DNA from 3 places in the Bradyrhizobium sp. CCGUVB1N3 genome. Region 1 is predicted to be linked to each of the others. Evidence: riboswitches for the same ligand, from Rfam matches in the RefSeq annotation. Region 1 holds a riboswitch; each other region holds the start of a gene.
The links. A riboswitch is a leader RNA that binds a small molecule or an ion and turns the genes downstream of it on or off. The one in region 1 is predicted to bind cobalamin.

Region 2: another riboswitch for cobalamin. It lies ahead of NLM33_RS41340 (ribonucleoside-diphosphate reductase subunit alpha); the one in region 1 lies ahead of NLM33_RS11005 (TonB-dependent siderophore receptor).
Region 3: another riboswitch for cobalamin. It lies ahead of metE (5-methyltetrahydropteroyltriglutamate--homocysteine S-methyltransferase); the one in region 1 lies ahead of NLM33_RS11005 (TonB-dependent siderophore receptor).

What each region holds. Positions count from the first base shown of each region.
Region 1 covers NZ_JANADR010000001.1:2,302,157-2,312,654, reverse strand. Annotated here, with positions in the region: gene cobF (precorrin-6A synthase (deacetylating)) at 1-402, shown strand, start outside; gene cobT (nicotinate-nucleotide--dimethylbenzimidazole phosphoribosyltransferase) at 434-1,492, shown strand; gene NLM33_RS11010 (histidine phosphatase family protein) at 1,499-2,071, opposite strand; cobalamin riboswitch at 2,148-2,348, shown strand; gene NLM33_RS11005 (TonB-dependent siderophore receptor) at 2,465-4,828, shown strand; gene NLM33_RS11000 (PepSY domain-containing protein) at 4,841-6,289, shown strand; gene NLM33_RS10995 (alpha/beta hydrolase) at 6,296-6,949, opposite strand; gene NLM33_RS10990 (ring-cleaving dioxygenase) at 6,949-7,887, opposite strand; gene NLM33_RS10985 (LysR family transcriptional regulator) at 8,019-8,903, shown strand; gene NLM33_RS10980 (response regulator transcription factor) at 9,312-9,974, shown strand; gene NLM33_RS10975 (response regulator transcription factor) at 10,004-10,378, opposite strand.
Region 2 covers NZ_JANADR010000001.1:8,744,251-8,754,748, forward strand. Annotated here, with positions in the region: gene NLM33_RS41320 (glycosyltransferase) at 1-574, opposite strand, end outside; gene NLM33_RS41325 (hypothetical protein) at 564-1,406, opposite strand; gene NLM33_RS41330 (glycosyltransferase family 4 protein) at 2,140-3,423, shown strand; gene NLM33_RS41335 (transposase) at 3,571-3,855, shown strand; cobalamin riboswitch at 4,112-4,326, shown strand; gene NLM33_RS41340 (ribonucleoside-diphosphate reductase subunit alpha) at 4,427-6,364, shown strand; gene NLM33_RS41345 (ribonucleotide-diphosphate reductase subunit beta) at 6,355-7,428, shown strand; gene NLM33_RS50025 (hypothetical protein) at 7,933-8,238, opposite strand; gene NLM33_RS41355 (DNA -binding domain-containing protein) at 8,497-8,775, opposite strand; one part of gene NLM33_RS41360 (IS3 family transposase) at 9,471-10,348, opposite strand; one part of gene NLM33_RS41360 (IS3 family transposase) at 10,348-10,498, opposite strand, start outside.
Region 3 covers NZ_JANADR010000001.1:8,053,157-8,063,654, reverse strand. Annotated here, with positions in the region: gene NLM33_RS38195 (ribokinase) at 1-520, opposite strand, end outside; gene NLM33_RS38190 (carbohydrate ABC transporter permease) at 517-1,377, opposite strand; gene NLM33_RS38185 (carbohydrate ABC transporter permease) at 1,389-2,351, opposite strand; gene NLM33_RS38180 (sugar ABC transporter substrate-binding protein) at 2,413-3,798, opposite strand; gene NLM33_RS49900 (hypothetical protein) at 3,996-4,280, opposite strand; gene NLM33_RS38175 (carbohydrate porin) at 4,641-5,963, opposite strand; partial or broken gene NLM33_RS38170 (TauD/TfdA dioxygenase family protein) at 7,230-8,160, opposite strand; cobalamin riboswitch at 8,703-8,928, shown strand; gene metE (5-methyltetrahydropteroyltriglutamate--homocysteine S-methyltransferase) at 9,032-10,498, shown strand, end outside.

The DNA.
Region 1 (10,498 bases):
TATGACTCCTCTTTGCGGATCGCGCGACGGCTTGATCCTTCGCCCGCGATCGAAGTCGTCCCCGGCATCACCTCGATCCAGGCGCTATGCGCGGCGCATGCGCTGCCGCTGAACGATATCGGCGAGCCTTTCCTGGTGACGACAGGGCGGCGACTGCGCGAAGGCGGCTGGCCGCAAGGCGCCGACACCGTGGTGGTGATGCTCGACGGCGGCACGGCGTTTCAGTCGCTCGATCCGGAAGGCCTGCAGATCTGGTGGGGCGCCTATCTCGGCATGCCCGACCAGGTCGTCATGTCGGGTGCGTTGGCCGAGATCGGCCCGCGCATCGTCGCGCTACGCCAGGAGGCGCGCGAACGGCACGGCTGGATCATGGACAGCTACATTCTCAAACGCAGTGCGTGACGCGACCGCGGTCGTGTGAACGGAGGACGACATGCTCCCCAATTGGGTCTACGAGAAATGCCCGGGTATCTCCACCGCGCACCGCGAGGCCGCGGTGGCGCGGCAGGCGCAATTGACCAAGCCGACTGGCGCGCTCGGCCGGCTCGAGCAGGTCGCGATCGACCTTGCGGGTCTGCAGGAGACGGAGCAGCCGCGCGCCGCGCGCGTGCCGATCATCGTGTTTGCCGGCGATCACGGCATCGTTGCCCAGGGTGTCTCGGCCTATCCGCAGGAAGTCACGATCGCGATGATGTCGAACTTCGCAGCGGGCGGCGCTGCGATCTCGGTGCTGGCGCGTGAACTGGGCTCAAGTCTCGAGGTCGTCGATGCCGGCTCGCTGGCGCAGTCGGAGGTCGCGGGGATCGTCGCGGACAAGCCGCGCTGCGGCACCCGCGATTTCAGCGTGGAAGCTGCGCTGGAGCCGGCGGAGCTGGCATTTGCGTTCGAATGCGGACAGCGCGCGGTGGCGCGCGCGGCGGCGAAGCAGCCTGATCTCCTCATCCTCGGCGAGATGGGCATCGGCAATACCACGACGTCGGCGGCGATCGCGGCGAGCCTGCTTGGCGTGAGCGCCGACGAGATCGCCGGCAGCGGCACCGGTGTCGATGCCGCCGGGCGTGCACGCAAGGCGCGCGTGATCGACGCTGCGCTTGCGCGGCATGGCCTGACGAAGGCGAGTGCATCGCCCGAGCAAACGCTCCGCACGGTCGGCGGCCTCGAAATCGCGGCGATCTGTGGCGCGATCATCGCGGCGGCGCAGCGGCGCATCCCAACGCTGATCGACGGCTTCATCGTGTCGGTTGCCGCGCTGGCGGCCATGCGCCTCAATCCGTCATGCCAGCCGTTCCTGCTGCCGTCGCACCAGTCGGCGGAGCAGGGCCATCGCCTGGTGCTTCGTGCGCTCAACGTTCAGCCGCTGGTCAGCCTCGATCTCAGGCTCGGGGAGGGATCGGGTGCCGCGATCGCGCTGCCGCTGGTGCGGCTTGCCTGCGCCCTGCACAATGGCATGGCGACATTCGCGCAGGCCAATGTTCCGGATCGTCCGGCTTGATAGGGCTCAAGCGATCGTTTGATTGACCGAGACGACGCGCCAGCCGGCTGCCAGCCGGTCGATGCGGGTGAGCGAGAGCGGATCGATCGCAAAGCGCAGCGCTGCCCGTGGCGCGAGGTCGAGCGCGACGCACAGCGCGGCGCGGATGGTGCCGGAATGGACGATCAGGATCGCTGATCCTCTTTCGATGTGGCAGAGGCCCTCGCGGGTTCTGGCGATCTGATCTTCAAAGCTTTCGCCGCCCGGGGGCTTTGAGCCGGCCGGATCTGCCCAGAATTCGGCATAGGCCTCAGCGTCCGCAGCGGCGAGATCATCGTGGCGTCGTCCGGTCCATTCGCCAAAATCCTGCTCGCTGAAGGCGGGCACGAGAATCGGATCAAGTCCGAGTGCGCGCGCCGTATCGACGGTCCGTCGCGCCGGGCTCGCGTAGCTCGCGGCCTCCTGCGGCAGGCGCCGTCGTAGCGCGTCCAATCGCGTCCGGTCGCCGAGATCGGCCGGCGCGTCCAACGCGTGGATCGTTCCCGCGACGCCGTCGACGACCGCGTGTCTGACCAACCAGAGGAAGGTGTCTCCTTCCATTCAACATCTCCACAGACGTTTGCTCCGCTGCGACAAGAACGCCGCACCTCTTCACATTGACTCCGTGCCGGACTTAATCCTAGATGCTCGTGACGGTTTCCCCATCCGGGGATGAAAAGGGAATGCGGTGCGGGGATTTTCCCCAATGCCGCGGCTGCCCCCGCAACTGTAAGCGGTGAATCCTTCGCCACAAGCCACTGGGCTCTCGGTCCCGGGAAGGCGGCGAAGAGGTCACGACCCGCGAGCCAGGAGACCTGCCGTCAGCCGTGGTCACACGCGAAGATGTCGGTCGGGGAGTACAGACATTTGGCTTTGCCGGAGGCGAGAAACGCGCTGAAGGTTGAGACTTGGTTCGCTGTGACGTGCCACTGACGTCATACCGAGGTTCGAACCATGTCTTCCGTCCGTGCGGTCTACCCGCGCAAATTCCTGCTCGCGTCCAGCATTCTTACGTCATTTGCCTTCGATATCCCCGCAGCCTTGGCGCAAGCGACCCGCGAACAATTGCCGCCGATCGAGGTCGCCCCGCAGGGCGGCCAGAACCGCAAGCCGGTAACCAGCCGTGACGGGCAGGGCACCCGCCGTGCGGCGCCGAAGAGAGCAGCAACCGCCGCGCCGGCGCAAAAGCCCGTCGCACAAAACGCGGCGCAGACGCCGCTAAACACCAATGTGGTGGCCGAAAGCGCCTCGCGCCTGGGGCTGACCGTGCGCGAGGTGCCCGCGACCATCGAGGTGATCTCGGCCAAGACGATCCGCGAGCAGGGCTACCGGACCGTTTCGGATGTCGCCCAAGGCGCGGTCGGCGTGACGGCCGGCGACAACCCGGCCGAGCCCTCGGCTTTCTCGATGTGCGGCTTCACCAACAGCCAGATCAACATTCTCTACAATGGCATCAATATCGGCCCGCAGAACATGACGTCGCGCATCATGGACACGGCCAATCTCTCGGCGATCGAATTTGTGAAAGGGCCGGCGTCGCTGATGTCGGGCGAGGGCGCCACCGGCGGCGCGGTCAATCTCGTGACCAAGCAGCCGCACACCGGACCGGTCCAGAACGAGGCATTCTTTTCGTACGACTCCCTCAACTCGTTCCGCAGCTATTACGGCTCCGGCGGCAGCACCAATGTGCAGGGCCTCGACTACCGCTTCGACGTCAGCCGCTCCTCGCTCAACGGGTTTGCCGACGATACCAACACTAAAACGCTCGACGTGTCGGGCCAGCTCAACTACCGCATCTCCGACAATCTCAAGATCTGGGGCGCGATCGAGTACCGGGAGGATCGCTCCAAGGCCTATTGGGGTGTGCCGCTGGTGCCGGTCGCCTATAGCGGGTCGCATGCCACGACCGGCATTGTCTCCGGCAGCTACGTCTCGAACTACAATGGGTCGAATCTCGGTCCCGTCACGATCGACGACCGCACCTTCAACACCAACTACAATGTGCTCGACAATCGCAACGTGGCGCAGGAGGTGTGGCTGCGCGGCGGCTTCGAGCTCAAGCTCGCACAAGGCTTGACCCTGAAGAGCCAGGCCTACGGCTATGGCGCGGAACGTAGTTGGTTCAACAACGAGGTCGAGGCGTTCAACGCCAATTCGAACCTGGTCGATCGCGAGCGCTTCTATGTCGCGCACAGCCAGCGGCTGGTCGGCAACATCACCGATCTGACCTGGGATACGAATATCGCAGGGTTTGACAATCGCTTGGTGACGACCTTTGCCGCCAGCGATCTCGATTTCGTCCGGCCGGGCGCCGCGAATTTCCCGCATGATCTCGTTACGTTGGTCGATCCCGCGCGTGGTTATTATGGCCTGCTCACGACGCAGCAGCAGACGGCGCGGATCGACAACGAGGCGCTGTCATTCGAGGATCGGCTGAAGATCACCCGAAACTTCGCGCTGATCGGCGGGCTGCGTGTCGAGCATATCGGGCTCGACCGCAATTCGACCAACGTCAGCGGTCTGGAGAAGGCGGGCTTCCCGTTCTCGAAAGACTGGGCGCCGGTGACCGGCCGCATCGGCTACACCTGGGAAGCGGTGCCCGGCCTGACCTTCTTCAGCCAGTACGCGACCGGCGCCGATGTCTCGGCCAACAACATCTTCCTACTCGCGCCCACCCAACCTCTCGATCTGACGACCTCACGCACCTATGAGACCGGCGTCAAGCATCTGTTCTGGGACAACAGGGCTGAGTGGTCGTTCTCGGTCTACGACATCCTGCGCAAGAACGTCTACGCAGCCGCCGGCGGCATGCAGCTCAACATTGCCGGGCGGCAGGAGTCCAAGGGCGTTGAGCTCGCCGGTGCCGTGCGCGTGACGGACGCCCTGCGGCTGTGGGGCAATATCGCCTATGTCGACGCGCGCTATGCCAACTACGACTTCGCCGGCGGCTCGTTCTCTGGCAATACGCCGCCGAACGTGCCGCGCATCGTCGCCAATGCCGGCGCATCCTACCGGTTCTTCACGCCTTTCTTCATGTCTTGGCCGGTGGAGCTCGGTGTCGTCGGACGTCACGTCGGCGATCGCTACAATACCGATGCAAACACGGTGACGCTGAACGCCTACACGATCGCGGACGTCTACGCCTTCGTCGACATCCCGAAATCGGTGTTCTCCGCCGTCGAGCAGACGCGCCTGACGTTCCGCGTGCGCAACATCACCGACAAACGCTATGCGATCTGGGGCGATCCGTTCTACCCCGACCAGGTCCTGTTGGGCGCACCGCGCACCTACGAGATCTCCGCCGCATTCAAGTGGTGAGGCACTGATAGCATGCTGGGCGCGATGATCCTGTTGCACCGCTGGCTCGGGATCGCATTCTGCCTCCTGTTTGCGATGTGGTTCGCAAGCGGGATCGTGATGCACTTCGTTCCGTTTCTCTCGCTCAGTGAAGCGGAGCGCTTCGAGGGTCTCGCACCATTAGGAAATATGGGCACGGCGATCGGGCCATCGGACGCCGTCGTAGCGAGCGGACTGTCTGACACCGCTCGCGTGCGGCTGATCCGGCGGAGCGACGGTCCCGTCTACGTCGTCGCGCGGGCGTCGCGGTTGCGAGCGATCCGCACAACGGACGGCACCGACGCCGCCGTGACGTCGCCGGACGTTGCACTTGCCATCGCGATCGATCACGCGCGCCGGCGCGGGCTTGCTGTTGCCCGCGCGTCAGTCGTCGCGCTTGCCGAGTACGATCAATGGAGCGTGCCCAACGGCTTCGACCGGCATCGGCCGTTGTTCCGCGTGGCACTCGACGACGCCGATGGGACGGAGCTCTACGTGTCGTCGGTCACGGGCGAGATCGTGTTGGATACGAGGCGACGTGAGCGCGGGTGGAATCTCGTCGGCAGCGTCGTGCACTGGATCTATCCGACTGTGCTGAGGCGCAACTGGTCGCTGTGGGATGGGGTGGTCTGGAGCCTCTCTCTGCTCGCATTGATCGCAGCCGTGCTTGGCGCAGCACTTGGCATCGCGCGGATCAGGGTTCGGGAAGGGCGAATGCGCTCACCCTATCTCGGATGGCATGCCCTGCATCACGTCATCGGACTGCTGGCGACAACTTTCGTGGTGACCTGGATCTTCAGCGGCTGGCTGTCCATGGACCATGGGCGCCTGTTCTCGCGCGGGCAGTTGACGCAGGTCGAGGCGGACATCGCCGCTGCCGTGCCTGACTGGCGCACGCTGGCAGAGGTGAACTGGCCGCTGGTCTCGCCGTCCGCCCGCGAGGTCGAATGGTTCGCTTTCAATGGGAGATTGTATCGGCGGGATCGCGTCGGTCTCGACCAGCAGATCCTGTTCAGGGCAGGCGGCGCAGCATCGGATGACCCATCGGCATTTCTAACCCCACGCGACATCATTGGACTGACGGAGCGCCTTGCGACCGGGTGCGGCCGTCCATCGCTCGTCCAGGGGAACGATGACTACCCGGCATCATCTGTGCAGCCAGGTGGTCCCGTCTATCGCACGAGATGCGGCGACGTCTGGTTCGACATCGACGGTGCAAGCGGGGTGACGCTGCAACGACTGGATCGGTCGCGACGGGCTTATCGCTGGCTGTACGGCGCGCTGCACACGCTGGATTTGCCTATCCTGCTGAAGCATCCGCATGCGCGCAGCATCTTGATCGTCGGCTTGTGTGCCCTGGGCTTCCTGTTCTCACTCACCGGCATTGTCATCGGCTGGCGCCGATTGCGTTACACAATCGGCGCCGGGATGTTGCGGCCGTGACAGACCTCACGCGCTCGCGACTTCGTTGCGGCGTGAGCCGTCGGACAATCCCTCCTCCGCCAGCCATTCGCGCGTCAGATTGACGTCGAGCTGGGAGAGTTGATGGCCGACCGGCAAGACGCGGACCTCCACGCGCGCGCCTGACGTGGCGAGAGTCTTGGCAAGGCCCTCGATATTGCCGGGCGGAACGATCGGATCATGCTGGCCGGAGAGCAGCAGCACCGACTTGCCGGCGAGGTCAGCTTGCGGAGGCTCTGCCAGCGGTGCCATTGCGCGCAACAGCAGGGCACCGCGCAGGGTTTGCGGCCGAAGCAGCAGCATGGCGGCTGCGATGTTGGCGCCGTTGGAATAGCCGAGCGCTACTGGTGCCGCGACCTCGTACGCCTTGCGCGCGGCATCGATGAAGTCGGCGAGCTCATGTGAGCGGCGCACGACGTCCGCCTCGTCGAACACGCCCTCGGCAAGTCGCCGGAAGAAGCGCGGTGCGCCGCCTTCGAGCACCTGACCGCGCACCGATAGCAGCGCGCGGTCGGGGGCGACCATGCGGCCAAGTGGGATCAGATCGTTCTCGTCGCCGCCGGTACCGTGCAGGAGCAGCAGCGGCGCGAGATCGCGCCGCGTGCCCTTCTCGAAGCGGTGGATGAAAGAGAGCTTGCTCATCACGCCGCCTCTGCATCGTCCAACGGGGCCAGCACGCCTTCGATGTCCTTGCGGTGCGGCTCCAGGAAGGGCGGCAGCTTCAACGCCTCGCCCAACGTTGCGAGCGGCTCGTCCACGGCAAAGCCCGGAATGTCGGTCGCGATCTCGAACAGGATGCCGCCGGGCTCGCGGAAGTAGATCGAGCGGAAGTAGTTGCGGTCCTTCTGTTCGGTCGGCTGCATGCCGTGCTCATTCACGAGCTTGCGCGCCATCTCCGCTTCACTCGCATCGTCGGCGGCGCGGAAGGCGATATGATGCACGGAGCCGCGACCCATGCGGCCGGGCAGAAAGCCCTTGGCCTCGTAGATATCGACGATGCCGCCGACTGCGTTCGGCGAACGATAGCGGCTGATCGAACCTTCGCGGCCGGCGGCCTCGAAGCCGAGCACATTGGTCAGGATGGCGCCGGTCTTCGCCGCATCATCGAGCAGCAGTGTCACGCCGTGAAAGCCGCGGATCGCGTGCTCGGCCGGGACGTCACTACTGCTCCAGGCGGGCTCGTTCTCGGCACCGGGGACGCCGACCAAAGCGAGGCTCATGCCATCAGGGTCGGTGAAGGAGAGCACGCTCTCGCCAAAGCGCTTCTCCAGCGCCTCGTGCGCGACACCCTTCTCGATGAAGCGATGGGTCCAGTAGCCGATCGAGCGCGCCGGCACGCGGAAGGCGGTTTGCTGGGTCTGGCCGACGCCGCCCCGGCCCGGTGCCGCATGCTCCCAGGGGAAGAAGGTGAGGATGGTGCCGGGCGTGCCGCTCTCGTCGCCATAATAGAAGTGATAGGTGCCGGGATCGTCGAAATTCACGGTCTTCTTGACCAGCCGCAGGCCCAGAAGATCTCGATAGAACTTCAGGTTCCGCAGCGGGTTACCGGAAATCGCGGTGACGTGGTGAAGGCCGGCCATAGCTTGTCTCCATTGCCTGTGAGCCTGTCGGCTCGTCATGCCGGAAATATTGTTCTGCCCCATTTCAAAGACAATCTGGCCATTCATGGCATCACTGTCTATGAATCGGAGACAATCGGACGGTGATCGGAATGGACAAGCTGGCAAGCCTGCGGACCTTCGCGAAGGTGGTCGAACTCGGCAGCTTTTCCGAAGCGGGCCGGGCGCTGCGCCTGTCGCGCTCCGCGGTGAGCAAATATGTCGGCGAGCTCGAGGACGAGCTAGGCGTGCAGCTGTTAAACCGCACCACGCGCCGCGTCAGCCCGACCGAAAACGGCCAGGCCTATTTCGAGCGCGTGCTCGGGATCATCGGCGAGCTCGAGGCCGCGGACCAGGCCGTCACCCAGTCGCAGGCGGCACCGCGCGGATTGCTGCGGGTCAATGCGCCGATGTCGTTCGGTACGCTTCGGCTCGGACCGGCAATCGCCGAGTTCATGCAGCGCTATCCGGAGCTTCGCATCCAGCTCGTGCTGAGCGACGAGAATGTCGATCCGCTCCAGGACGGCCTCGATGTCACCTTGCGCATTGCCGACCTGGAGTCGTCGAGCCTGATCGCGCGCAAGATCGTGCCGATCGCCCGTGTGATCTGTGCCTCACCCGACTACTTCCAAAGGCACGGCGTGCCAACGCATCCCAACGATTTGCGCGATCACAACTGCCTCACTTACGGATTCCTCTCCACCGGCAATCAATGGAAGCTGTCGGGCAAGGATGGCGATCACTGGATCCAGCCGTCCTGGACGCTATGCGTCAACAATGCCGAAGTGCTGCGCGATGCCGCGGTCGCCGCGCGGGGGATCGCCTTGCTTCCGGTCTTCATCGGCGAGGACGCATTGCAGACGGGGCGCCTGCGGACCTGTCTCGATGACTATCATGCGCCGCCGCTGGCGCTCTACGCGCTCTATCCGCCGACGCGCCATCTCGCACTCAAGGTGCGTCTGTTCATCGATTTTCTGGTGGAACGGTTCGAGGGCTGATACGCCGGGCGGGTTTCGGTGCAATGCAGCGGGTGATGGCTCGTAGCAGAGCGACGGTCGTGCGCCAAGTTTGCTTAACGAGTGCCGACGCTGCCCGCGCTCGGCGTCCGTCAGAAGGCGCGCCCGTTGAGGCGGGCTACACGCCGGCGAGCAGGACGATCGCGGCCATCAGCATCGTAACGCCGAGCGCCGGGAAGACAAGTGATGCGGTTTCGCTGCTCATGCTACTAACTTACTGAATTCGTTTCGCTTCGCTAGATATACAATGGCATAGCCGAGCGTGCTGAATGGTTCAGCCTATTCGACCTGAACGTCGGGGACGGAGGGCAATGCGGGCTGATCGAGCGCTTCCCTCGTCATGGGGTGCCCGCTACACTCCTCGGTCGAAGCTCGTGTCAGGGTACGCTTGTGACGGAGCCCAAGGACAAGGATCAACCCGCGACAGTGGTCGTGATCGACGACGATCCGAGCATAAGGCAATCGCTTGGAAATCTGCTGCGGTCGGCGGGATTCCGGGTCAGCCTGATGGGTTCGGTCAGCGAGTTTCTGGATGCGGGGCGACCGGAAGGACCGACCTGCCTGGTGCTCGATGTGCGTCTCCCCGGACAGAGCGGACTCGAGCTGCAGCGCGAGCTCGGCACCGGCAAGCGGCAGTTGCCGATCATCTTCATCACCGGCCATGCCGATATCCCGATGTCCGTTCAGGCGATGAAGGGCGGCGCAATCGAATTCCTGACAAAGCCATTTCGCGAGCAGGATCTGCTCGATGCGATCCAGCTCGGCCACGCCCGCGACCGGGCATGGCTCGAGCAGGAGAAGATCGCCGCCGAGCTGAAGGCCCGCTTCGAAACATTGACGCCGCGGGAGCGCGAAGTCATGGCGCTGGTGGTGAGCGGCCGACTGAACAAGCAGATCGCGGCCGAGCTTGGCCTCAGCGAGATCACCGTCAAGGTTCATCGCGGCCAGGTGATGCGAAAGATGCACGCGAAGTCGCTGCCCGAGCTGTCGCGCATGGCCGACCGGGTTTTTCTTGCGTTGGGGAAGCCGGACGGCAGCGGCAAGGTGGCCTGAGGGTCAGCAGGCCGCTTCAGGCCAAGGCATCATGACAAGGCATCATGAATGGCTCTGAGCAGATCGTCATCGTTGAACGGCTTGGTGAGCAGGCGACGCACGCCGTTCTGCTCGGCGCGAGCACGAACATGGTCGCTCGGGTAGGCGGTTATCACGATCGTGGGGATCAAATTTCCCTGGCCGAGCAGCGTCTGATGCAGATCAAGTCCGCTCATGTTCGGCATATTGGCGTCGACGACCAGGCAACCAACCTGATCCATATTCGCGGAGCGCAGAAACTCCTCCGCAGACGCAAAGACCTGCGCAGGAACACCAATGGAGCGCAGCAACCCGCCAACTGCGGTACGAACCGAGTTGTCGTCGTCTACGATCGCAACGAGTCGTCCTGCATGGGGCACTTGCACGATCCGCAATCCCGAAAACGGGCATCGTCGGGACGACAACGATGATCCCGACCGTTGATAGGAGCTTAGGTCCAACCGCCAATCGCGGCGACTATACAGATGTATACTCGGCCGCTGCCG
Region 2 (10,498 bases), 6.4 Mb from region 1:
GAACCAAAAAGGTCGTCGCCAGCACGTCCGCGCTCGCCAGAGGGTGAAACGGATTGGGCTCGAGAATGCTCGTCAGTGTGCCGTCTTCGGTTGCAAGGCTTATTTTGACGGGGAGAGACTCGGTCCAAGCGACCCAGCCGGTCACGTCATTGTCGAAAACACAGCAGGCCGCCCAATGCCGGCCCCCCGCGCGCCGTAGCTCCGCGATGGCAGCTCGAAGGATGGCCGGATTGGCTTCGCGACACATCAGTTGAGCGGCTGCGGCCCGTCGCCGATCGTCGGCAGCCCACGACAGCATCCGGCGGTTGGCGCCGACATCGGAAGGATCGACAACAAGCGCCTGCTCAAGGTCGGCCAAGGCAGCTTCGCTAAGTCCAAGCCGCCAAGCGGCCTCGGCGCGGAGAACGAAGCAGTGTGCTGCTGGTGGAGGCGCAACTCGAATGCGTCGATCGACGTATTTGAGCGCCGCCGCGAAGTCCTGCGCGGTCAGCGCCTCGGCTGCGAGGCGTTCGAGCGTGATATGCGCGCAAGGCCCACCAAGCGAAGGGACGTTAGTGACCGAGTCACGAACCATGCGGTGGTCCGATCTCGTTAGCCGACGGAACTCCCTTGGGAGCTCGACTGCGGAAAACACGCACCCTGCCCGAGCCGACTGGCTGACGTGCCGGCTTTGCGGGCACGACATTGTCCACTGCTGCTATTCGGTTGACGCCGATACGAATGCCGACCAGAGGCTCGCGGCTGGCCGGCCCCGACAGCACCACCCGTTTGCCGACAGCGCGCAAAGTCGCCGCGTTCAGGAACGTCGCTTCCGCTACGAACTCGAATCCATCGACCCCGCTGATTTCCAGCACGACGGCCGTGATCGGCAAGGCTCGTCCGCGGGTGCCAGCATAAGTCCCGAGTGAAACCATTTTGCCGCTGCCCGCGTGGCCATTGGCGAATTGGACCGCATAGCGAATATCGAGGCCCACAGGCTTCTCCGGCCAGTCAAGGGCAATTCCTTCGATGCGCGAAGGGGCCGTTGGACCTGCAATCCATGCGTTGGGCGCGACGACAACATCGCCGCGACCTGCAACGTGGCCGAGGACCTTGAGGTCCCCCATTGCAACATTTGCGTGCAAGACCGCGCGCTCACTTTGCGCGACGAGTGGTGCGCGGCCGGATGGAATCGGTTCGATACGAACCATAGCCGCGCGCGATCCTCCCGTTCGCATCGGCTGAACCTGAATCTGCAACGTGCCGGGCGTGTTGACGCGCACCATCAGACCGCAATTGGGCGCCCAAAGGTATGGCTCGCTCGCATCGGGATGCATGATAATTTCCATGCGCCCCTCATGTCCCTGCGTCGGCACAACCATAACGCGAGGCGGGAAGGCAAGATCGTCCGCTCTCGCGTAGCTCACGAAGAACAATCCCCGATCGAGACTGACGACTTTCTGCTGCTCAACAGCGTCCATCATTGCCCTCCAAATCCGATCCGATTAACAGGATTGCTGTTCGTTGCCGACTATCATGCCTGAACCATTTGAGAAACGGAGGGTCTCTCAGCGAACGAGACGCTTTTAGGGAGCGTTCGTAAGCGAACGGCGATACCGCCATTCCGGCGGCAACAGATACCGTGGGCATCTGTTCGGTTTTACATTGAGCCGCTCCGCCATTTGACAAAGCCTATTAATAGCTCGATCACATTCGCACTGTCATTGACGCTGATCAAGTTTCGACGGCAGCTTTGCCATAGTTGACGCGGAGTTGTTTGGTGCTCATCAAGGAGGCTCACGACAATTGCGATGGATGTAAGCAGCCCATCAAGACGGATGAGCACAACCAACGTCTGTCATGCATTTGTCATATGAATTTCAATCTGGAACAGCAGAATGTGTCCTGGACTTCGAACCCTTGAGGACACAAGTGGTACAGCAGTTTAGGCTTCGGGAACTGGCCGAGGGCTGATACAGTTACGTTTTGATTTTATAGCCATCCAAATTGGCGCCTTACCAAATGAGCGAGATGGAAACGGACCACTTTTGCACTTCGTTATCGGCCCGATAGAAGCGGGGCTTCGCGGCCGACCATTAGTGCCACCGACACTTCCTCATTGCACTTATTCACGTTGCGGCCACGCCCAGAGCTTCCCTGATGAAGATTCTGTTCGTTCACAATAATTTCCCGGCTCAGTATCGCAACATTGCGGCTGCCTTGGCCAGGGAGCCTGGCTTCGAGCTTGTCGCGGTCGGCGCACCGACTTCAAGATCGATGCCATCGGTAAGATTGATCAGATACGCACTTCCGAAAGCTGATGTTTCGAGAACGCATGCGTTTGCGCGACGCTTCGATATTGACTGCCGGCGCGCGGAGCAGGTGTTGTACAGTCTTTCGAACTTGGTGACGTCGGGGTTCTCGCCTGATCTGATCTTCGCCCATCCGGGATGGGGCGAGACCCTGCCGTTGCGTACGTTCTTCCCAAAGGCACGGTTGCTCCTCTATTGCGAATTCTTTTACGGGCCGGAGGGGCGCGACATGGGGTTTGACCCGGAGTTTCCGATGCCCGGACTTGATGGCCACGTCGGGCTCCAGTTGAAGAATGCGACGACCCTGCTCGCGCTCGAGGATTGCGAAATGGGCATCTCGCCAACGAGATGGCAGCAATCGACCTTTCCCCCACATTATCAAGGCAAGATCGACGTGATCCACGAGGGCGTCGATACGGCGCGCATGCGGCCGAACCCCCAAGCGTGCCTAATACTACCGAATGGTCAGCACCTTTGCCCTTCAGACGAGGTCGTGACGTTTGTCGCGCGCAATCTAGAGCCGCTGAGGGGCTACCATATCTTTATGCGGGCGCTGCCGGAGATCCTGAGGCGCCGGCCGAACGCGCAAGTCATCATCATCGGCAGGAATGGCGTGTCCTACGGGCTACCCCCCCCGACGGGTACAACCTGGAAATCAACGTTCCTTGATGAGGTGCGTGATCGCCTCGACTTGTCCCGTGTGCATTTCATGGGCGGCGTCTCGTATGAAACCTTTATTGCAGCCCTTCAGGTGTCATCTGCCCACGTCTATTTTACCTATCCCTTCGTGCTGTCCTGGTCGATGTTGGAAGCGATGAGTACGGGGTGTCTAGTGATCGGCTCTGACACGGCACCCGTGCGGGAAATCATCAGCTCCGGCAAGAACGGTTTGCTTGTCCCATTTTTCGCAGTGGACGAGCTTGCCGGACGGGTTATTGAAGCCCTGGAGCAGCCGACCAACTTCGCCGGGCTGCGCCAGAGCGCCCGCCACCACGTCGTCGAGCACTATGACGCGGCGCAAGTGTGCGTCCCGCGAATGCGCCGCCTTCTGGACTCAGGACGAGAGTTCGCGTCATCCCAGCGCCATTACGCACCAATGCCTGCGCGGAGTGGCAACAAGGGAGTGACTTAAGCCCGCGGAATGAGCCGCAGGTCACTGAGATGATATCTCTCGTGGCGTATAGTGGCAGCCCCCTGATTTCCTGAAGTGGACTCCGGATTTTGGACCGGCGGCTCAGGTGGTGCGGATGCCGTTCCGTTTTGATAAACGGAGCGGACCATGAAGAAGACGAGACGGACAATCGATGCGGCGCTGAAGGTAAAGATCGCCTTGGAGGCGCTGCGAGAACAATCAACGGTGACGGATCTGGCGCAGCGCTACCAGGTGCATGTGAATCAGATTTATGCCTGGAAGAAACAGCTTCAGGATCAAGCGGTTCGGACGTTCGACGCGGGCGCTGGTCGGGATGGCGAGGCGGCCCACGAACTGGAGGTCGAGAAGAGAGCGCGTCGACATGATGCAGTTCTGGTCAAGGGAGCGCAGATTGTGCTGCTCGCCGCCTGAGCTAGTCGCCACATGCATATGGATCGCGTCTCGCTCAAGCGGAGCGACCAGCAGTTAAACCTTGACAGCGCTCGCCTCTCAGTTTGACGACAATGGCCGGGGGATGTTTACTGGATCAGGCTTCAAAAGAACGTTTGCAAGTACTCGAGACAGAAGAACGATCGCTATTCCTTCTTGGTCGCTACAACTACGCTCGGCGTCTTAAAACCCTGAAGTGCCTCATCCCATAAGGCTTGACGAATCTCGGCGAGTTCCGCTATATGTAGTATGTCACGGTCTTCCAGTCCAGATTTCGTTGGATGGAAGCTAAGAGGGAACCCGGTGCGCCTGCAACGGCTACTCCGAGGCTGCCCCCGCAACTGTAGGCGGCGAGCGGTTGTCATCATGGTCACTGGCGCGACAGCGCTGGGAAGGCCGACAGCCCGCAGCGACCCGCGAGCCAGGAGACCTGCCGCGACAGAACGAACGTCCTCGGGCGGGGTGTCCGATGAGGCGCTTGCAACCGGGGACATTTGCCCGGTCCCGCAAGTCGTCCGCGCGGCCCCAGCCCCCAAACATCGTGGGGTTGCCGATGTCGCCGTCTTACGATTTCGATCAGCATGGTCATCTCGTTGAGCTGCCGAGTGTGCGGCCCCCAGCCCAGGCAAAGCCTATCGCGCCTGAGCTGTGTCTTGTGCCGACGCCATCGCCGGCTCCGCTGCCTTGGCCGCTCGCGCCATCGCCAAAGCCGTCCGACCTCACGCTCGATCGGTCGCGCAACGACCTGCTGACGTCGTTCGGCAAGCTGACGCTGACCGACCGTTATCTGCTCGCCGGCGAGGGCCTCCAGGATATGTTCGCGCGGGTGGCTTGCGCCTTCGCGGACGATGTTGCGCATGCCCAACGTCTCTATGATGCGATGTCTCGGCTGTGGTTCATGCCGGCCACACCAGTGCTCTCCAACGGAGGCACCACGCGCGGCCTACCGATCTCGTGCTTCCTTAACTCGGTGTCGGATTCGCTCGAAGGCATCGTCGGCACCTGGAACGAGAACGTCTGGCTTGCCTCGAACGGCGGCGGCATCGGCACCTACTGGGGCAATGTTCGCTCGATCGGCGAAAAGGTGAAGGGCGGCGTCACTTCAGGCATCATTCCGTTCATCCATGTTATGGATGGCCTGACGCTGGCGATCAGCCAGGGCTCGTTGCGGCGCGGCTCGGCGGCGGTCTATCTCGATATACACCATCCCGAGATCGAGGAGTTCCTCGAGATCCGCAAGGCATCCGGCGACTTCAACCGCAAGAGCCTCAACCTGCATCACGGCATCAACGTCACCGACGAGTTCATGCGTGCCGTGGGCGCCGGCACCGCGTTCGCTCTGCGCAGCCCGAAGACCAACGAGGTCGTCCGCGAGATCGACGCCCGGCAGCTGTGGCAACGCATCCTTGAGAACCGGCTGCAGACCGGCGAGCCCTATCTCTTGTTCATCGACACCGTGAACCGCGCGCTCCCCAAGCACCAGCGCGAGCTCGGCCTCAAGGTCTCGACCTCCAACCTTTGCAGCGAGATTACGTTGCCGACCGGCATCGATCATCGCGATGAGGAGCGCACCGCGGTGTGCTGTCTGTCGTCGCTCAACCTCGAGACCTGGGACCAGTGGAAGGAAAAGCCGGGCTTTGTCGAGGACGTCTTGCGTTTCCTCGACAACGTGCTCACCCACTTCATCACGGTGGCGCCGGACCGCATGGAGCGTGCCCGCTACGCCGCCCTGCGCGAGCGCTCCGTCGGCCTCGGCGTGATGGGCTTCCACTCGTTTCTCCAGGCCAGGGGCATTCCGATGGAGAGCGTCCTGGCCAAGTCGTTCAATCTCAGCATGTTCCGAAAAATCCGTCGCGATGCCGACGCGGCATCCGTGGCGCTCGCTCGCGAGCGAGGCCCTTGCCCGGATGCGCTGGAATGCGGCGTGATGGCGCGCTTCAGCCACAAGATCGCGATCGCGCCGACCGCCTCGATCAGCATCATCTGCGGCGGCACCAGCGCCTGCACCGAGCCGATCCCGGCCAACATCTACACCCACAAGACGTTGTCCGGTGCCATCTCGGTGCGTAATCCGCATCTCGCCAAGGTGTTGTCCGCCAAAGGCGCCGACACTTTGGCGACCTGGCAGTCGATCATTGCGCACGAGGGGTCGGTCGCCCATCTCGACATCCTGTCGGAGCACGAAAAAGCGATCTTTCGCACCGCCTTCGAGATCGACCAGCGCTGGATCGTCGAGCTTGCCGCCGACCGCGCCGCGTTCATCTGCCAGAGCCAGTCGATCAACCTCTATCTGCCGGCCGACGTGGATAAGTGGGACCTCCACATGTTGCACTGGACGGCATGGAAGCGCGGGGTGAAGAGCCTCTACTACTGCCGATCAAAATCGATCTCGCGCGCGGCGTTCGCCGGCAAGATCGCCGACCGCGATAAGGCCGCGCCGCTGCAGCCGCCGCAGCGCACGGACTATGAGGAGTGCCTCGCATGTCAGTGATCGATCTCTCGTCCGTCGATCCTCGCACACTGATCGGCAAAGGGCGCGTCGGCCTCCTCGACTCGACCGGCAGCTATGACGTCGATCGCTACGCCTGGGCTTACGAGTTCTGGAAGCGCCAGCAGCAGACCCACTGGATGGGCGAGGAAGTGCCGCTCGGGGCCGACCTGAAGGATTGGGCGTCGGACCGCGTCACCGCCAACGAGCGCGCGCTGCTCACCCAGATCTTCCGTTTCTTCACCCAATCGGACATTGAGGTCGGTGACAACTATCTCAAGCGCTACATTCCGATCTTTCAGCCGCTCACCGTTCAGATGATGATGGCGGCCTTTACCAACATGGAGACGGTCCACATCGACGCATATGCTCTACTGCTCAAGACACTCGGCATGCCCAATACCGAGTTCGAGGCGTTCCGCGGCTATGCGGAGATGCGCGCCAAGGCGGACTACATGCACGAGTTCGGCGTTGACACCGTGGCCGATGTTGCTCGCACCCTGGCGATGTTCGGAGCCTTCACCGAAGGCATGGCGTTGTTCGCGAGCTTCGCCATGCTGCTCAACTTCCCGCGCCATAATAAGATGAACGGCATGGGACAAATAATAAGCTGGTCAGTGCGCGACGAGAGTCTCCACTGCGAGGGGATCATTAAGCTATTTCACGAATGGCACTGCGAAACCGGGGCGGTGACGCGCACCGTCCGCGACGACGTTGTCGACGTCGCCAAGACCATGGTGAAGCTGGAGGAGAGCTTCGTCGATCTCGCCTTTGGTCTAGGCAAGATCGAGGGCATGTGCCCTGAGCAGATCCACGCCTACGTCCGCTATGTCGCCGACTGGCGACTGACCCAGCTCCGGATTGCTCCGGTCTTCGGATTCTTCGAGGCTAAGGAGAGCAGCTTCATCCAAGTCAAGGCGCATCCGCTGCCGTGGCTTGTCGAGAGTCTCAATGGCATCGAGCACGCAAATTTTTTCGAGCAGCGCGCCACGGAGTACTCCAAGGCAGCGAGCCGCGGCAGCTGGGACGGCGAAGACGGGGTGTGGGAGGCCTTCGGCCGTATATAGATAGATAATCCGATCCTTGTCCCCTGAATCCGGATCGTGCCGCTTTGGGAATCCCTGCCGATTCATTTCCGGTATTAGCTGCAGGCCTCTTTGAGTGATCGTCGGAGCCAACCGATGAAGAGATCGTCTGTTCTGAACGCGTCCTTCTCGCTTCAATCTCCGCGATGGTGGCAAGTGCGACGCTCATTTCAGTCTGAACCTCAGACCATTCTCGGAGCACCGCAACAGCGTTCTCGAAAGCCTGTTCACTGGTCATAATCTCCATGAAGCTGCGCTTTGAGCCGCGCGGCCGAGTAGTCCTGCGGGGGACGCACGGACGGCTTAAAAGTGTCATTCGGCCTGCAAGGTTGGACGCCGTAAGGCCATGAAGTCGAGATGTCCCTGGAAGGACGGATCGCGGCTGCCGAACGGGCGATCGTCGCGCGCAGGTCCACAGCCGGCCGGTTACATTTCCGAAGCGTTGTCTTGTGAGCTTTTGCCAAGCTCGTCGACTTCTCCTATGGGTCAAAATGCGACCTGCGCCCAACGTCCGCTCCCAGGCCAAACCAGACGTTCAAGTTCGGCAAGCCGGAGTGGGCGGACTCGTTGTTGGCTTAAACCGACTCGTCTTTGCCTTTGGGGCATATCAAGCAACGCAAGATCGACGCCGTTCAGCCCGGTGATGGTGTTGCGCAGGACCGGCAGCATGGAGTAAGAGCGCCAGCGTCGGCATGGCGGCAAGAATCCGAACGCGGAAAAGTCGAAGCCGAACCAGCGAAACGTCAACGATGCAATGGCGAGCAGAAGCGGGTGGAACAGCGCGAGCAGCACTGGCAAGTCTATGCAGCCCGCGGTGACACGCGGCAAGACGGTTGGTGGCTTAAGACTTCGAAATTGGTAGTGACGTTGCTGGCGTCTCGGTGCGAAACGTACCGTTACAACTCCATTCGAACACGCTTGCCGCGGGGCCACACTCGTTCGTCCGCGCCGTACAAAGTTTGCGCGGCGATCGAGAACAATCTGTCGGCGCGACGTTCTCCAAGGAATGTAACGATCTCTAGCACCTGTTGATCAGCGCTTAGTCTAAGTCTAGCTTGGCCGACCGCTCCGCAACAGCTGCCGATAACCATGTCTGGCCGCCCACTTGGCACGAGCGAGATGGGTTTCATACGCGCGGCGGGCACGCTCCGGTTCATGTTCGGAATCAATGTGCAACACGACCTTTGCAACTTCTCGCCAGTCGGCGTCCTCTGCATCTGCGTCCAGAAGGCGCATATAGGTGACAGCGTGTTCTTGGTCGTAGGGCGTCAGGATCGAATCCGTTGGCGCTGCATCATTGACATCCGGATCGAGCGGCGGATTTTGCATGGCAATTTTCCCAAGACGAGATCGGGTCAATGACGGTGCTTGGCTAATTTCAGGGTGGGGGAGCGCAGGCGCTAGGTCAAGATCTCATCTGAGCAGCGCACGGTCCTCCCAGCACACAATCAGTTGTCAGTCGACGTGATGAACTCTCGCCGATCCTAATTTTGGGATACCAGATCCTCTTCCTAGCTCGAGCTCTGAGTTTGTCCTCTGAACCGGGGGTAAGGTCGTCGGAATTTGGTGGGCGATGATATGAACGAACGCCACCGAATGCTCGATGGTGGGTTCCGACGAAATTACTCCATCCTGTGGCGGGCGTCGCGTTTCTGACGGACGGCGAGTTCCGCAGACGTCGCCGCCTGCTCGCCGTGGCATTTTATGGTTTGTGCAGTGCTTGGTTCAGGATCGTAGCCAGCCGCACGCCCGCCTTGCTCAGCTGAATTCCGACGTCATTTGTTGCGGTCGTGACATAGTCGTCCGTCAACCGAAAGCTTCCACGCGCGTTGGTCGCTGGAAGCTGTCCATACGCATCATCCTTCGACAGCGCGAACAGAGCTGGCCCCGGTTGTTTGGACAGCGCCCCGCGAAAATTAAGTGGATTCCTGCCGGGTTATGCTGAAGGCGGGGCTTTACGATTTTGCTGTGGCGTCGGGAGGGCGTAAGCCCGACCAGAGCCGCAGCAAAATCGTTGGCGACGATCATGCGGCCGTCACCATCGTTTGCGCGCCGAAGTAAGCCTCGTCGGGCGTGCGTTCGTCAAGGCTCGAGTGAGGACGTCCTCGGTTGTAGAACGCCAGATATTTGGAAATCGATGCTCGCGCCTCGAGCACGCTGTCGTAAGCACGCAGATAGACTTCCTCGTATTTGACAGTGCGCCACAGCCGCTCGACGAACACGTTGTCGCGCCAGGCACCCTTGCCGTCCATGCTGATGGCGATGTTCGCGTCCAGCAGCACGCCGGTGAAGTCGAGGCTGGTGAACTGGCTACCCTGATCCGTGTTGAAGATCTCGGGCCTGCCGTGCTTCGCCAACGCCTCCTGGAGCGCTTCGACGCAGAATATCGTCTCCATCGTGATCGATACGCGATGGACCAACACCCGTCGGCTGAACACATCGACGACCGCCGCGAGGTAGACGAATCCACGTCGCATCGGAATGTAGCTGATGTCCATTGCCCAGACCTGGTTCGGCCGCTCGATCTTCAATCCGCGCAATAGGTACGGGTAGATCTTGTGGCCCGGTGCGGGCTTGCTCGTGTTCGGACGGCGATAGATCGCCTCGATCCCCATGCGCTTCATCAGCGTCGCGACGTGGCGGCGGCCAATCTGCATGCCCTCACGCTGCAACAGCGATCGCAGCATGCGCGCCCCTGCGAAGGGATAATCGAGGTGCAGCTCATCGAGCCGGCGCATCAAGACAAGGTCCTCGGCCGAAACCGGCCGAGGTTCATAGTAAACCGTACTGCGGGCAAGGTTCAGGACCTTCGCCTGGCGCACGACAGACAGATCATGGTCGCGGTCGATCATCGCTTTGCGCTCAGCAGGCCCGCCTTGGTGAGCGCGCCGGACAAAAAATCGTTCTCCAACGCAAGCTCGCCGATCTTGGCATGTAACGCCTTCAAATCGACCGGCGCCTCGGCCGGTCCGTTGTCCTGCCCAAACACTCCGGCGGCGCCTTCCAGGAGTTGGGTCTTCCAGGTCGTGATCTGGTTCGGATGGACATCAAA
Region 3 (10,498 bases), 5.8 Mb from region 1:
ATGGAAGCCCGGGCCTCACCGGCGCAGGATTAAAGATCAGTTCGAAGTGCTTGTCCCGCTTCAGCTCGAAGAGCCGGTTAAGCGCTCCGATCGGCAGGCCCATCTCGGCGACCACAATCGCGTCCTGCGCGATGAACTCGGCCGCGGTCTCGATCATCTGCGAGGTGACGTTCAGATTGGCGCCGGGGTCGATGACGATCATGTTGGAGCCGTCATCCCCGACCATGACCAGGGCCGAGCCGGAGACTTCTCCCGGTGCAATCTTGACCGCATCCGTGCAAACACCCGCCTCAGTCAGGGACTGCAACAGCCAGTGACCGGCAGCGTCTTCGCCGAGACACGTATAGAAGTGCGGCTTCAGCCCAAGCCGGGCGGCGGCAACGGCCTGATTGGCGCCCTTCCCTCCCGGGTGGCGGGTCAACGTTCCCATCAGGCTTTCACCGGGCGTTGGCAGCCGCTCGACATTGAAGCAGAGGTCGAGATTGGTCGTTCCGAAGAACATCAACGGCCTGGCATTCATTTTACGGCACCGAAGGTGAGGCCACGTTCGAGGTGACGCTGGCCGATGACGATCAGAATGACCGGAATGATCATCGTCACGACCAATCCTGCGGCCATGACGGGATAGAATTGCACGCCCGGATTAAGCAGCTTGAGCAGGGCGACGGTCACCGGCGCCTTGGTTGACGAGAGAATCAGGCCAAGGGCGAAATTGTGCCAGGCGAGCAGGAAGATCAGCAACGAGGCGCCGATCAGGCCAGGCTTCAAAAGCGGCAGCACGATGTGCAACACGACCCGGACCGGCTTGGCGCCATCCATGGCAGCCGCCTCCTCGATGTCCTTCGGGATGTCTTCGATATAGGAGCGGCTTAGCCAAACGATCATTGGCAATGTGACGACCTGGTAGACCCAGATCATGCCGATATAAGTGTCATAGAGTCCAATGGTCTGGAAAACGCTGAAGAGCGGAATGACGACCAGCAGCGCCGGCGCAAAACGGAAGCCCAAAATGAAGAAGGCAATGTCTTCCTTGAGGGGAATGTCGCGTCTCGCCAGGACGTAGCCCGCGGGCAGCCCGACGATCAGGGACACGATGACAGAGCCAAGCGCGATGACAACGCTGTTCGAGATCGGCGTCAGGAAATCGACCTTGATGGTGCCGTAGCTGGTTGCGCCTGCCTGGGCAACGTCGAACAAGACGCGAAAGTTTTCCAATGTCGGCGAGAACAGGAAGGTCGGTGGCCAGGTCATCACCTCTGCCTGCTGCTTCAGCGACATCATCACGATCCAAATGAGCGGAAAGGCCAGGATCAGTGCGCAAATGCCGACGAGCAGGTTGAGGATCAAATTCGCGGAGGTCGTGCGTTTCAATCGCATACGTTGCCTCCTCAGCTAACGCGCTGGCGGACGAAGCGCCACAGCTTGACCATGGTGAAGGTCCCAACCAGCACGATCAACCAATTGACGACCATAAGGGCTGCCCCACGGCCAAAGGCGAGATTTTGGAAGGCAGTGACGTAGGCGCGGACGGACAGGACGGAGGTGCTATTTCCGGGACCGCCTTGCGTTGTCCCGAAGATGATGTCGAACTGATTGAGGGATTCGATCAGCCGAAATACTGCAGCGATCAGTATGTAGGGAGCAATTAGCGGCAACTCGATATGCACAAAGGTTGCCCATCCCTTCGCACCATTGACACGGGCCGCCTCTCTCACCTCTTCATTGATGCCCTGCAGGCCAGCGAAGATGATAAGCGCAAAAAATGGCGTGTAGGTCCATACGTCGATCAGGACCAGGGAGAACATTGCGGTGGTTGGATCTGAAATCCATGCAAATCGGCCGATCCCGACAAGAGACAGCAAGTAGTTCATGATCCCGTTCTGCGGGTCCATCATCGTCGTCCACATGAGCGCAACGCTCATCGGGGGCAGGACGAGAGGCAACAGAATGACCGGCCGCATCACGCGCGCAAGGAAGACGTCAGTTGCGAACAGCTTGGCAAGTGCGAGTCCGAATGCAGCCTCCGCAATTACGGCCGATCCGGCGTAGACAAGAGTGGCGCGAACGCTGTTCCAGAAATCCTGTGTCTTGATCAGCACGGCATAGTTGCTGAGGCCGACGAAGTGGACCAGCAGCCGACCGAACTTGAGGTCTGTGAGCGACTGAAAGACACCATAGAAGAACAGGAACAGAAATCCGAGCAAGATGATGATAGCAGGAGCGATCGCCGCAATGCTCCACCAGTCGATGCGCGGCTCCTCGGCGCGCCTTTCTACCCTATCTTTTGACGTGGAGAGTTGGCTGGCCGACGACTGTAGCGTCACGATTCCGTCGGATCCTCGAAGGTCCATGTCATTAGATCTCTATGATGCGAAAGGGGCGGCAATTACACCTGCCGCCCTGCTTTGCCATTCACATGGACGAACGGATCTCTGACGCAAGATCAACCAGCGTCGCCTTCACGTCAGCTCCATTGACCATCTTCTGCATGGCGACGGCCCAAGCATTCATTGCTTCGGCAAAGCCTACGCGCGGCGTAAAGGCAAGTGTAGCCCTGTCCTGCACGATCTTGAACGTCGCGACGAAGTTGTTGAACTCCGGCTTTGCTGCATATTCGAGCCACGTCTTGTCGCTCCACGTGGAGGCGCGCGGAGAGTTCACGAGCTTGCCGGCAACAGCGCCATTCAACTCGACCTGCTTTGACGTTGCCCACTGGATGAACAGCCAGGCTGCTCCCTTCTTCTGGGACGCAGCGTTCATTGCAAGAGACCAGATCCAGATATTGGATTCGAAGGTCTTGGTGTTCGGGCCGTGTAACGGGGGCGCGAACGCGATCTTACCCGAGGCGGGCTTGCCGGTCACGTCATTCCAAAAACCGAACATGTTGGAATCGATCGCCATTGCTGTTCGCCCTGAGTTGATGCCATCGACCACCTGGTACCAATTGTCGTTGGCAAAGGACGGAGCCGCGCACTTCTTGATCATATCCACGTAGTCCTTGTGGAACGCGATCGACTCGGGCGAGTCCAGCCCTGTCTCCAGCTTGCCATCCTTGATGACGAAATCGCGCACGCCATACGATTTGGCAATCGAGATTGCAGCGGTGTGGATGCTGCTCCAAAACCGCACGCCGCGGACGCCTAATGGCGTAATCGCGGGGTCCGCAGACTTCAGCTTCTCGCAGGCCGCGGACATCTGCGGCGGAGTCGTCGGAACGTCGATGCCGTATTTGTCGAGAATGTCCTTACGGTAGAACAGCTGGATGTTTTCAAAGCCATGCGGGATGGCCCACACCTGCCCGCTTCCGGCCTCGATCTGCCCTTCCTTCACTTTCCAGGTCAGCGAATCCCGCAGTGCAGGGAAGAAATCCTTGTAGTCATAGGTCGCCGCGGTGAGTTTTGGGTCGTTCAGATAAGGATCGAGCGGTTCAAGCAACTGGCCTGGTGCGAGATCCCAGGCGGGCTGAATCCCGGTACCCACGACGTCCCAGCTTGGTGACTTTGTGCTGAGCTGGATCGTCAGCTTATTCCAATAGGCATCGTCCGGATAAAGCTCCGGCGTCACCTTGATGCCCGTGAGCTTCTCGAACTCCGGCAACTGGGCTGCGACCGCGTCGGCATACGGATGAATGTCGTATGCCCAGACGATCGACGCACCCTCGAACTGCCGCCAATTGATGTCGTCCGCATTGGCTTGAGTAACCGCTACGGCTGTTCCGGCCCAAAGCGTGGAGCAGATCAGAGCTCTTCTGGCAAAATTGGCCGAATGGCCGCGAAAAGCGGCGAGCTTTCTTGGCATTTTTCCCTCCGATGGGCTCTTTGGCCCGCAAAACCACTCGCCTTCCTCTTCCCGAAAGGCCGCAGCAGCGCGAAGGCTAGCCGCCATTCTTTCGCCGCTAGCGGCCTTTCAAGACAAAGGTTGGGTAAAATTGGGTAATTTGGAAATGAGAGGTCGCGCGTTGGCATCTCGCTATCACGACCCCGACAGCGGATCGTTCAAGCCGTTGGTCGCTCTCTCCACCACAGAAACACAATCCGACGGCGAAGGCGGAAGCGTCCCAGCAGAACGTGCGCAATCCGAATCCTCCGCCCTGAATTGCGCTTCGTCTCCCTCGTAGACTCCGTGCTTGTCGATTCAACCGCAGCGCGGCGCATGAGCGAGTGGACGTCTTTCTGCCCCAGCAAGCCACGTTCGATGGCGATATCGAGAAACGATCGATGTTCGTTGAGCGCGGTCCGCACCATCCCGGCGACACTTGCATACCCGAACTCGGGCACCAGCGCGGTTGCAAGCGCGTTTCACACCTTAGAGTTGCTCCGATAAGACTCGCTCGAGCGCCGCTTTGACATCTGCAGCTGTCCTCGTCCAATAGCGCGAGCCTTGCCGAAACACTGCATTTTTCGCTTCCCTGAACACGGGAACTAAGCAGCCGACATACAACGCTTCTGGGCAATGGCGCGTGCCGTCTGCCCTGATTCGCCTGATGTGGGACTGGATCAGGCCTAAGAAGCCACGTTAGGCGACCAACTGCCAAGACGAGAGTCGCGACATGGCTCACATCTCTTTCTATGCAGTGGCGCACTAGCGGCGATGTCCGCCTTCACCTAGCGAGCATAGCGGACGCACAGAGTTCTCGAATCTTAGAAGAATATCGACGTGGACACCAACAAGTTCAACGCATGTCCCGTACGGGGTGTGAATGTGATGCTTGTCGGATTATTGATGTATGTCAGTCCCAAGCTTGAATATATCCCCGGCGCCAGATGCGCCGTGTATGTTCCAGAAATCGCTGTACTGTCGCGATGCACAAAATGGCCCTTGGCCAAGGCAGCATCCACTGCGAAGTTGCTCCACGCAGTGTTGGTGGCAACAATAGCAATCTGATCGTGCGGCCGGCTGTCAAACAGCCCCTTCGCATAAAGACGAAGCTCATAGTACTGACTGACTCGATTTAAGTCAGGCGGCGCGTACATGACGGAAAATCCCGCATAGATGCCACGAGCTGCCGAGCCTTGGGCATCAGACTGCCAGAACTGCCTGTCCGCGGCGAAGTAATAGATGCTATTGCCGCTGGCTCTCGGTTGAGCCGGATGCTGCAAGTCCGTGAAGCTGCTGTTGTTGAATCCGGCACCAGCCCGCAACCAAGTCTCCGGCAAGCCTGGAGCAGCCTTGTTCTTGTAGCCGGTTTCGTCGAGAAAAAGAACGCCAGCGTTGGTCGTACTCCAGTTCAAGCCCGTCGGATTTTCAGCGATCTGCGCAGATTGACCGTCTGGACTGAGCGAACGCTGTATTGAGGCTTTATTGTAGAAGCGGTCATCAAAATTGTACTTCAGATTGAGAGCTGGCGTCGGCGCCGCATTGTTGCTTATGCCTGCTTGGTACAAGATATTCGATGATGCTCCAAACACGTTGACTGCTGCGTTCCCTCCGACCACCGTGCCTACGAACTCATTTATGTTTCTGAGGTAACCAAATTTGAGTTCGAGCTTCCCGTCGAAAGCGGTCTGATAGTAAGCAATCGTATTGATCCCGACTCTATCTGGCCCGCCAGGCTTCCATGTCCAATATTGCTGCTCGGCTCCCACGATGATCTGACCATCGGGAATCCCAAACCGGCTGAGATCGTACGTCGCGATCATGAAGTTTAGCGTATTAAACGTCGGGTTCTGGCCGACATATAGCTGATCGCGGATGGTGCTTCTCGCTGCATTCGGCAGTTGATTGACGACGAAGGTATTTACTGTCCCGCCGACATAGCCGATCCCGACCTCTTCCAGCGCAGATCTAACGCCGCCGTGATCCTGATCTATCGTATCGGCCGGCCCGGGAATATTGAGCCACATACCTTTTTCCTGGAGGTGCGCGAACTTTGCAAAAGGGGCCGCCTTCGTTTGAGTTCCATTCTTCGCAAGAAGAGCCGCACCGTCGGATTTTGGCGCAAGTAAATTCGTATTTTGTGCCACGCTAGTGACGAGACGCCCGGCTCGTTGGGACCGACCGCTTCGGGATTTGAGAGCCGTAAGGTTTTTCTTTTGAATTCTTTCCGACCCAATCTCACTTGAAGTGTCTTTTTTGGGGCTAGGCTCGTTGGCAGCTTGTGCTCCCGCCGCTCCCCCGACGGTACTCGCGGCGAGAGACAGTGCAACAGCAAACCATCTCTGCGCGCTCGCTTCAGGAACTTTCGTCTTCAGCGCGCGAGCCGCGAGACAAAGCAACTGACGAGAGCGAAGCCACGAGACCTTTGACGCCTGAGTGCTTGACGACCGCGCAAGACAGTTTGCTCTCGCCTTCCATGAAACGAGAGAGATTGCAGTAGAAGTAGACCCCATAGCTGCAGATGACGAGACAGCAGATTCATCAGGCCCGTCGTTGCTGCGGCCAGATCCATATCGCATCCCGACTTCCTTGACGTGAGGGGCACCACTCTCGTTGACGCACGATTGCCATGTGCCCGCCGGCTGCATCAATTGCCAAGGTTGGCAGGTGACCGGGGGTAAGGCGCTGCTTATCGATTCGCGTGCTCAATTTCCAACGGACAGCGCGTTCGATTGAATATTCGCTTCTCCAGGCATTCCGCTCCGAGAGGTGGATGCAAAAACCATTTCAGGACGTCGGCTCGTTACAGACACTGAGACGCGCAAAGCACGCTCTTGGCGTGGTCGCCACGAAGTCGTCGGATCGTCTGCTGGAAGAGGTTGGCTTTCCCGCTCATAGCGTGCTTCGCAAAGACATGGGATCGACCACCGCGGAAGCGCTTGCAGAGCGGCAAGCCGGTTTTGCTGATGCGCGATAGATTTGCGCGGATAGACGACCCATCTTCAATCTACTGAATAGCCATAGCTATGGGATTGGACGGCATTCGAGCTCGCCCAAGACCAACGAAACGTGCTGACTCTGGTTCAGAAGGCGCGGCGGCTCGGCAAGTGTCGAGGCCAATACGCGGGAGAAAACCGATCGAGAGACGCGCAGGAACCTAAAGGAGGACATTCTTTCGAATGAAGAGCGCCTGTGCTGACGCGACAAAACCCGCGTTCTTGCGGTTCGTCCATTGCAGGTCTACGCAGCTCCATCAACCCGATGCGACCTCTCCGGGAATCCATGCCGCTCTTGGGTTAAGAGCTGGCACGATGGCTTTCAATGACATCGTCGAGCTGCCGATGCTGCATACAGGGATGGGTGACAAAGGCAGAGTTTGCATCGGCCGGACCGCGGTCAATCCTGTGGGCCGGCTAGGCGACCTTCGCGGCCGGCTCTTTTGCTCTCTTGATGCGCGTTACGCTGTTCTGACCATCGATGCTGACGGGTACCTCGCCAGCGACGGTGGCGCGACGAACGACCCGATGCTGATCGCCGTAATCGTTCACCGCGTAGTGTTGTGTGGCGCGATTGTCCCACATCGCCACATCACCTTCCTTCCAACTCCAGCGCACGGTGTTTTCGAGCGCCGTGATATGAGACTGAAACAGATCAAACAGCTTCTGGCCGTCGTATTTCGGGATGCCAACAAAACGTTGCACCAGGGCGCCGAGGAGCAGCGTGCGTTCGCCAGTCTCGGGGTGGACGCGCACGACTGGATGCTCAGTCTGATAGATCGTTTTGGTGAAGACTTCGTCCAAGTGCTTCTTGTCGAGCTCGCTGGCGCGGGGCATTATTGCGTAGTCGAAGGCGTTGCTGTGAACGGCCCAGAGCTTGTCCGCAAGCCGTTGCAGCGGCGGTGCCAAGTCGAGGTAGGCTGTGACGGTGTTTGACCAGACCGTATCGCCACCGAACGGTGGCATCACAACGCCTCGCAGCACCGCAATCTTAGGGTAGCCATCGACGAAGGTCCCATCGGTGTGCCACAGGTCGGCCCGGCTGCCGGCGCGGACCGAATCAAGCTCGATAATCGACGCCGTCCCCTTAATGGCACCGAGCGTCGGATGACATGCCGGACTTCCGAAACGAAGAGCAAAGCGCTCCTGCTTCGGCGTCGTCGAGATGACCCTGGTCGCGAAAAAAGATCACCTTGTTCTCGAGCAGCAGCTCGTTGATTGCGGCGATCGTCTGGTCCGGTAGATCGCCCGACAGCTTGATGTTTCGGATTTCCGCTCCGATGCGCGCTGCGCGTTTGACGATGTCGGCGCGAGGAATGACATTATCCGACAGGCCCGTTGCAATCATAGCGGCACTCTCCAAATTCGCGGCTTGTTCGCCAGACCAGCTGCTCGGTTGCGATAGGGGCTGTCGAACGCCAAATTGCTGGACCGCATAGCGGGTCCGTCAAACTCCACGGTGACGGCGACAAGCCACCCTCGTGCGCTCTTAACGGGGTCTGCGACAGGTGAGGTGTGGCCTATGTGACGGTCTTTCATTCCATGATTGACCGATCTGCCGGTTCGATCAATTGCTAACATTGGTAGTTGACCGGAGCGCAAAGGTTTAGACTTCGCTGGACGATCGATGCAGAAATTGCCGCCCTGTGCCGAACGAACAAGAAACTCATGGCGTTGGATAAGGACATGAGAACGCTTGAGATCGGAAGGACAGGGCTGCCAAGCCTATCGACAACAATGGCCGTCAGGGGCGCTGGTCAAAATTTGGTTTTGCACCCCGTCGTCAAGCTGTTCGTTTGGAGTGACCTCCATTGTTGAGGCCGTATTCGCGGCAGCATGCCGCAGAAAAGGTGGTCCTCCTCAGAGGTTGACGTACCGCCCCGGTTGCAGATAAATCGAAGGCGTCGAGGTTCTCCAGGTCTCGCTCGATCTGGAGCTAAGAGGGAAGCCGGTGCACTCACGATCCGTTCAGGATTGAAGTAATGCCGGCGCTGCCCCCGCAACTGTAAGCGGCGAGTCCGCATCCATACGTGTCACTGAAGCAGATGCTTCGGGAAGGCCGGATGCAGACGATGACCCGCGAGCCAGGAGACCTGCCCCGACAACATAAACGTCCACGGGCGGGGTGTCCGGTGGTACGCCAAGCAGCAGGCGCTTTCGCAGCCCCTCCTGCCCGCGTCCGCCATGGCCTTTGCCCCCACCATAATGGGGTTAAAGCTATGTCTCTTCTCTCACTTCCTGTCGCAACTCTCGGCACGCCACGTATCGGGCCACGCCGCGAACTCAAATTGGCACTCGAAGGCTACTGGGCCGGCAAGATCAGCAGCCGGCAGCTTCTTGAAGCTGCGGCCGGACTTCGTGTCGCCAACTGGGCGCGCCAGCACTCGCTTGGCGTCACCGTCATCCCCTCAAATGACTTTTCACTCTATGATCAGGTTCTCGACACGAGCGTCATGGTGGGCGCCATTCCCGAGGCGTATGGCTGGGAGGCAGGTCCGGTCCCGCTGAAGACCTATTTCGCCATGGCGCGCGGCTCTCAAGGCGGGGAGCATGAAGCAAATAGCAGTCACCCCAATGACGCCGGCGGGTCCGCCGCGCAGGAGATGACCAAGTGGTTCGATACCAACTACCATTACATGGTGCCCGAATTCTATAAAGGTCAGACCTTCAGGCTCTCCTCCCGAAAGCCGATCGAGGAATATGAGGAGGCGAAAGCCCTTGGCTATCAAACGCGTCCGGTTCTGGTTGGACCGGTCACCTTCCTGAAGCTCGGCAAGAGCGCTGATCTGGCGTTTGATCCGATCTCGCTGCTCGATAGTCTCCTGCCAGTCTATGTCGAGGTTCTCAAGGAGCTGGCGAAACGCGGAGCCGAGTGGGTCCAGCTTGACGAGCCGTGTCTGGTGCTTGATCTCGACGAGACCACGCGGAATGCGCTTCAGCGGGCTTATGGGTGTCTCGCCAAGGAGGTACCTGACATCAAGATCATGCTGGCCACCTATTTCGGGGCGATCGGCGACAACCTGGCGACCGCTCTGGAGCTGCCTGTGGCTGGACTGCACGTCGATCTTATCCGCGCTCCCCAACAATTGAGCCAGATTGAATGCGGCGCCCGCGCGGACCTCGTGGTTTCGCTCGGCGTCATCGATGGCCGCAACGTGTGGCGTTCAGACCTATCGGCATTGATCGAGCGGTTCAAACCCGTCATTGCAACGTTCGGCAGGGATCGCGTGCAGCTCGCGCCCTCCTGCTCGCTCCTGCATGTCCCAATCGATCTTGAGCTCGAGACCGATCTCGATCCGGACGTGAAGAGCTGGCTTGCCTTCTCGGTGCAGAAGATCGGCGAGCTCACGGTCCTTGCGAAGGCGCTCGCAGGCGAGGCGAGTGTCGCAGCCGCCCTGGCCGCATCCGATCTGGTGGCGACGGCGCGCGAGACCTCCCCGAAAATCCACGACGCGATCGTTGCACCGAGAATGGCAGCGATCGACGACACGATGCGCCGCCGTACCAGCGCCTTTGCCAACCGCGCAGAGGTCCAGCGCAAGCGCTTTGGTCTGCCGGCCTTTCCGACGACGACGATCGGCTCGTTCCCGCAGACCGCCGACGTTCGCAACGCTCGCGCTGCTCATGCCAAGGGCAAACTGACGGACGCGCAATACGAGCAATTCCTCAAGGCGGAGACGGCCCGT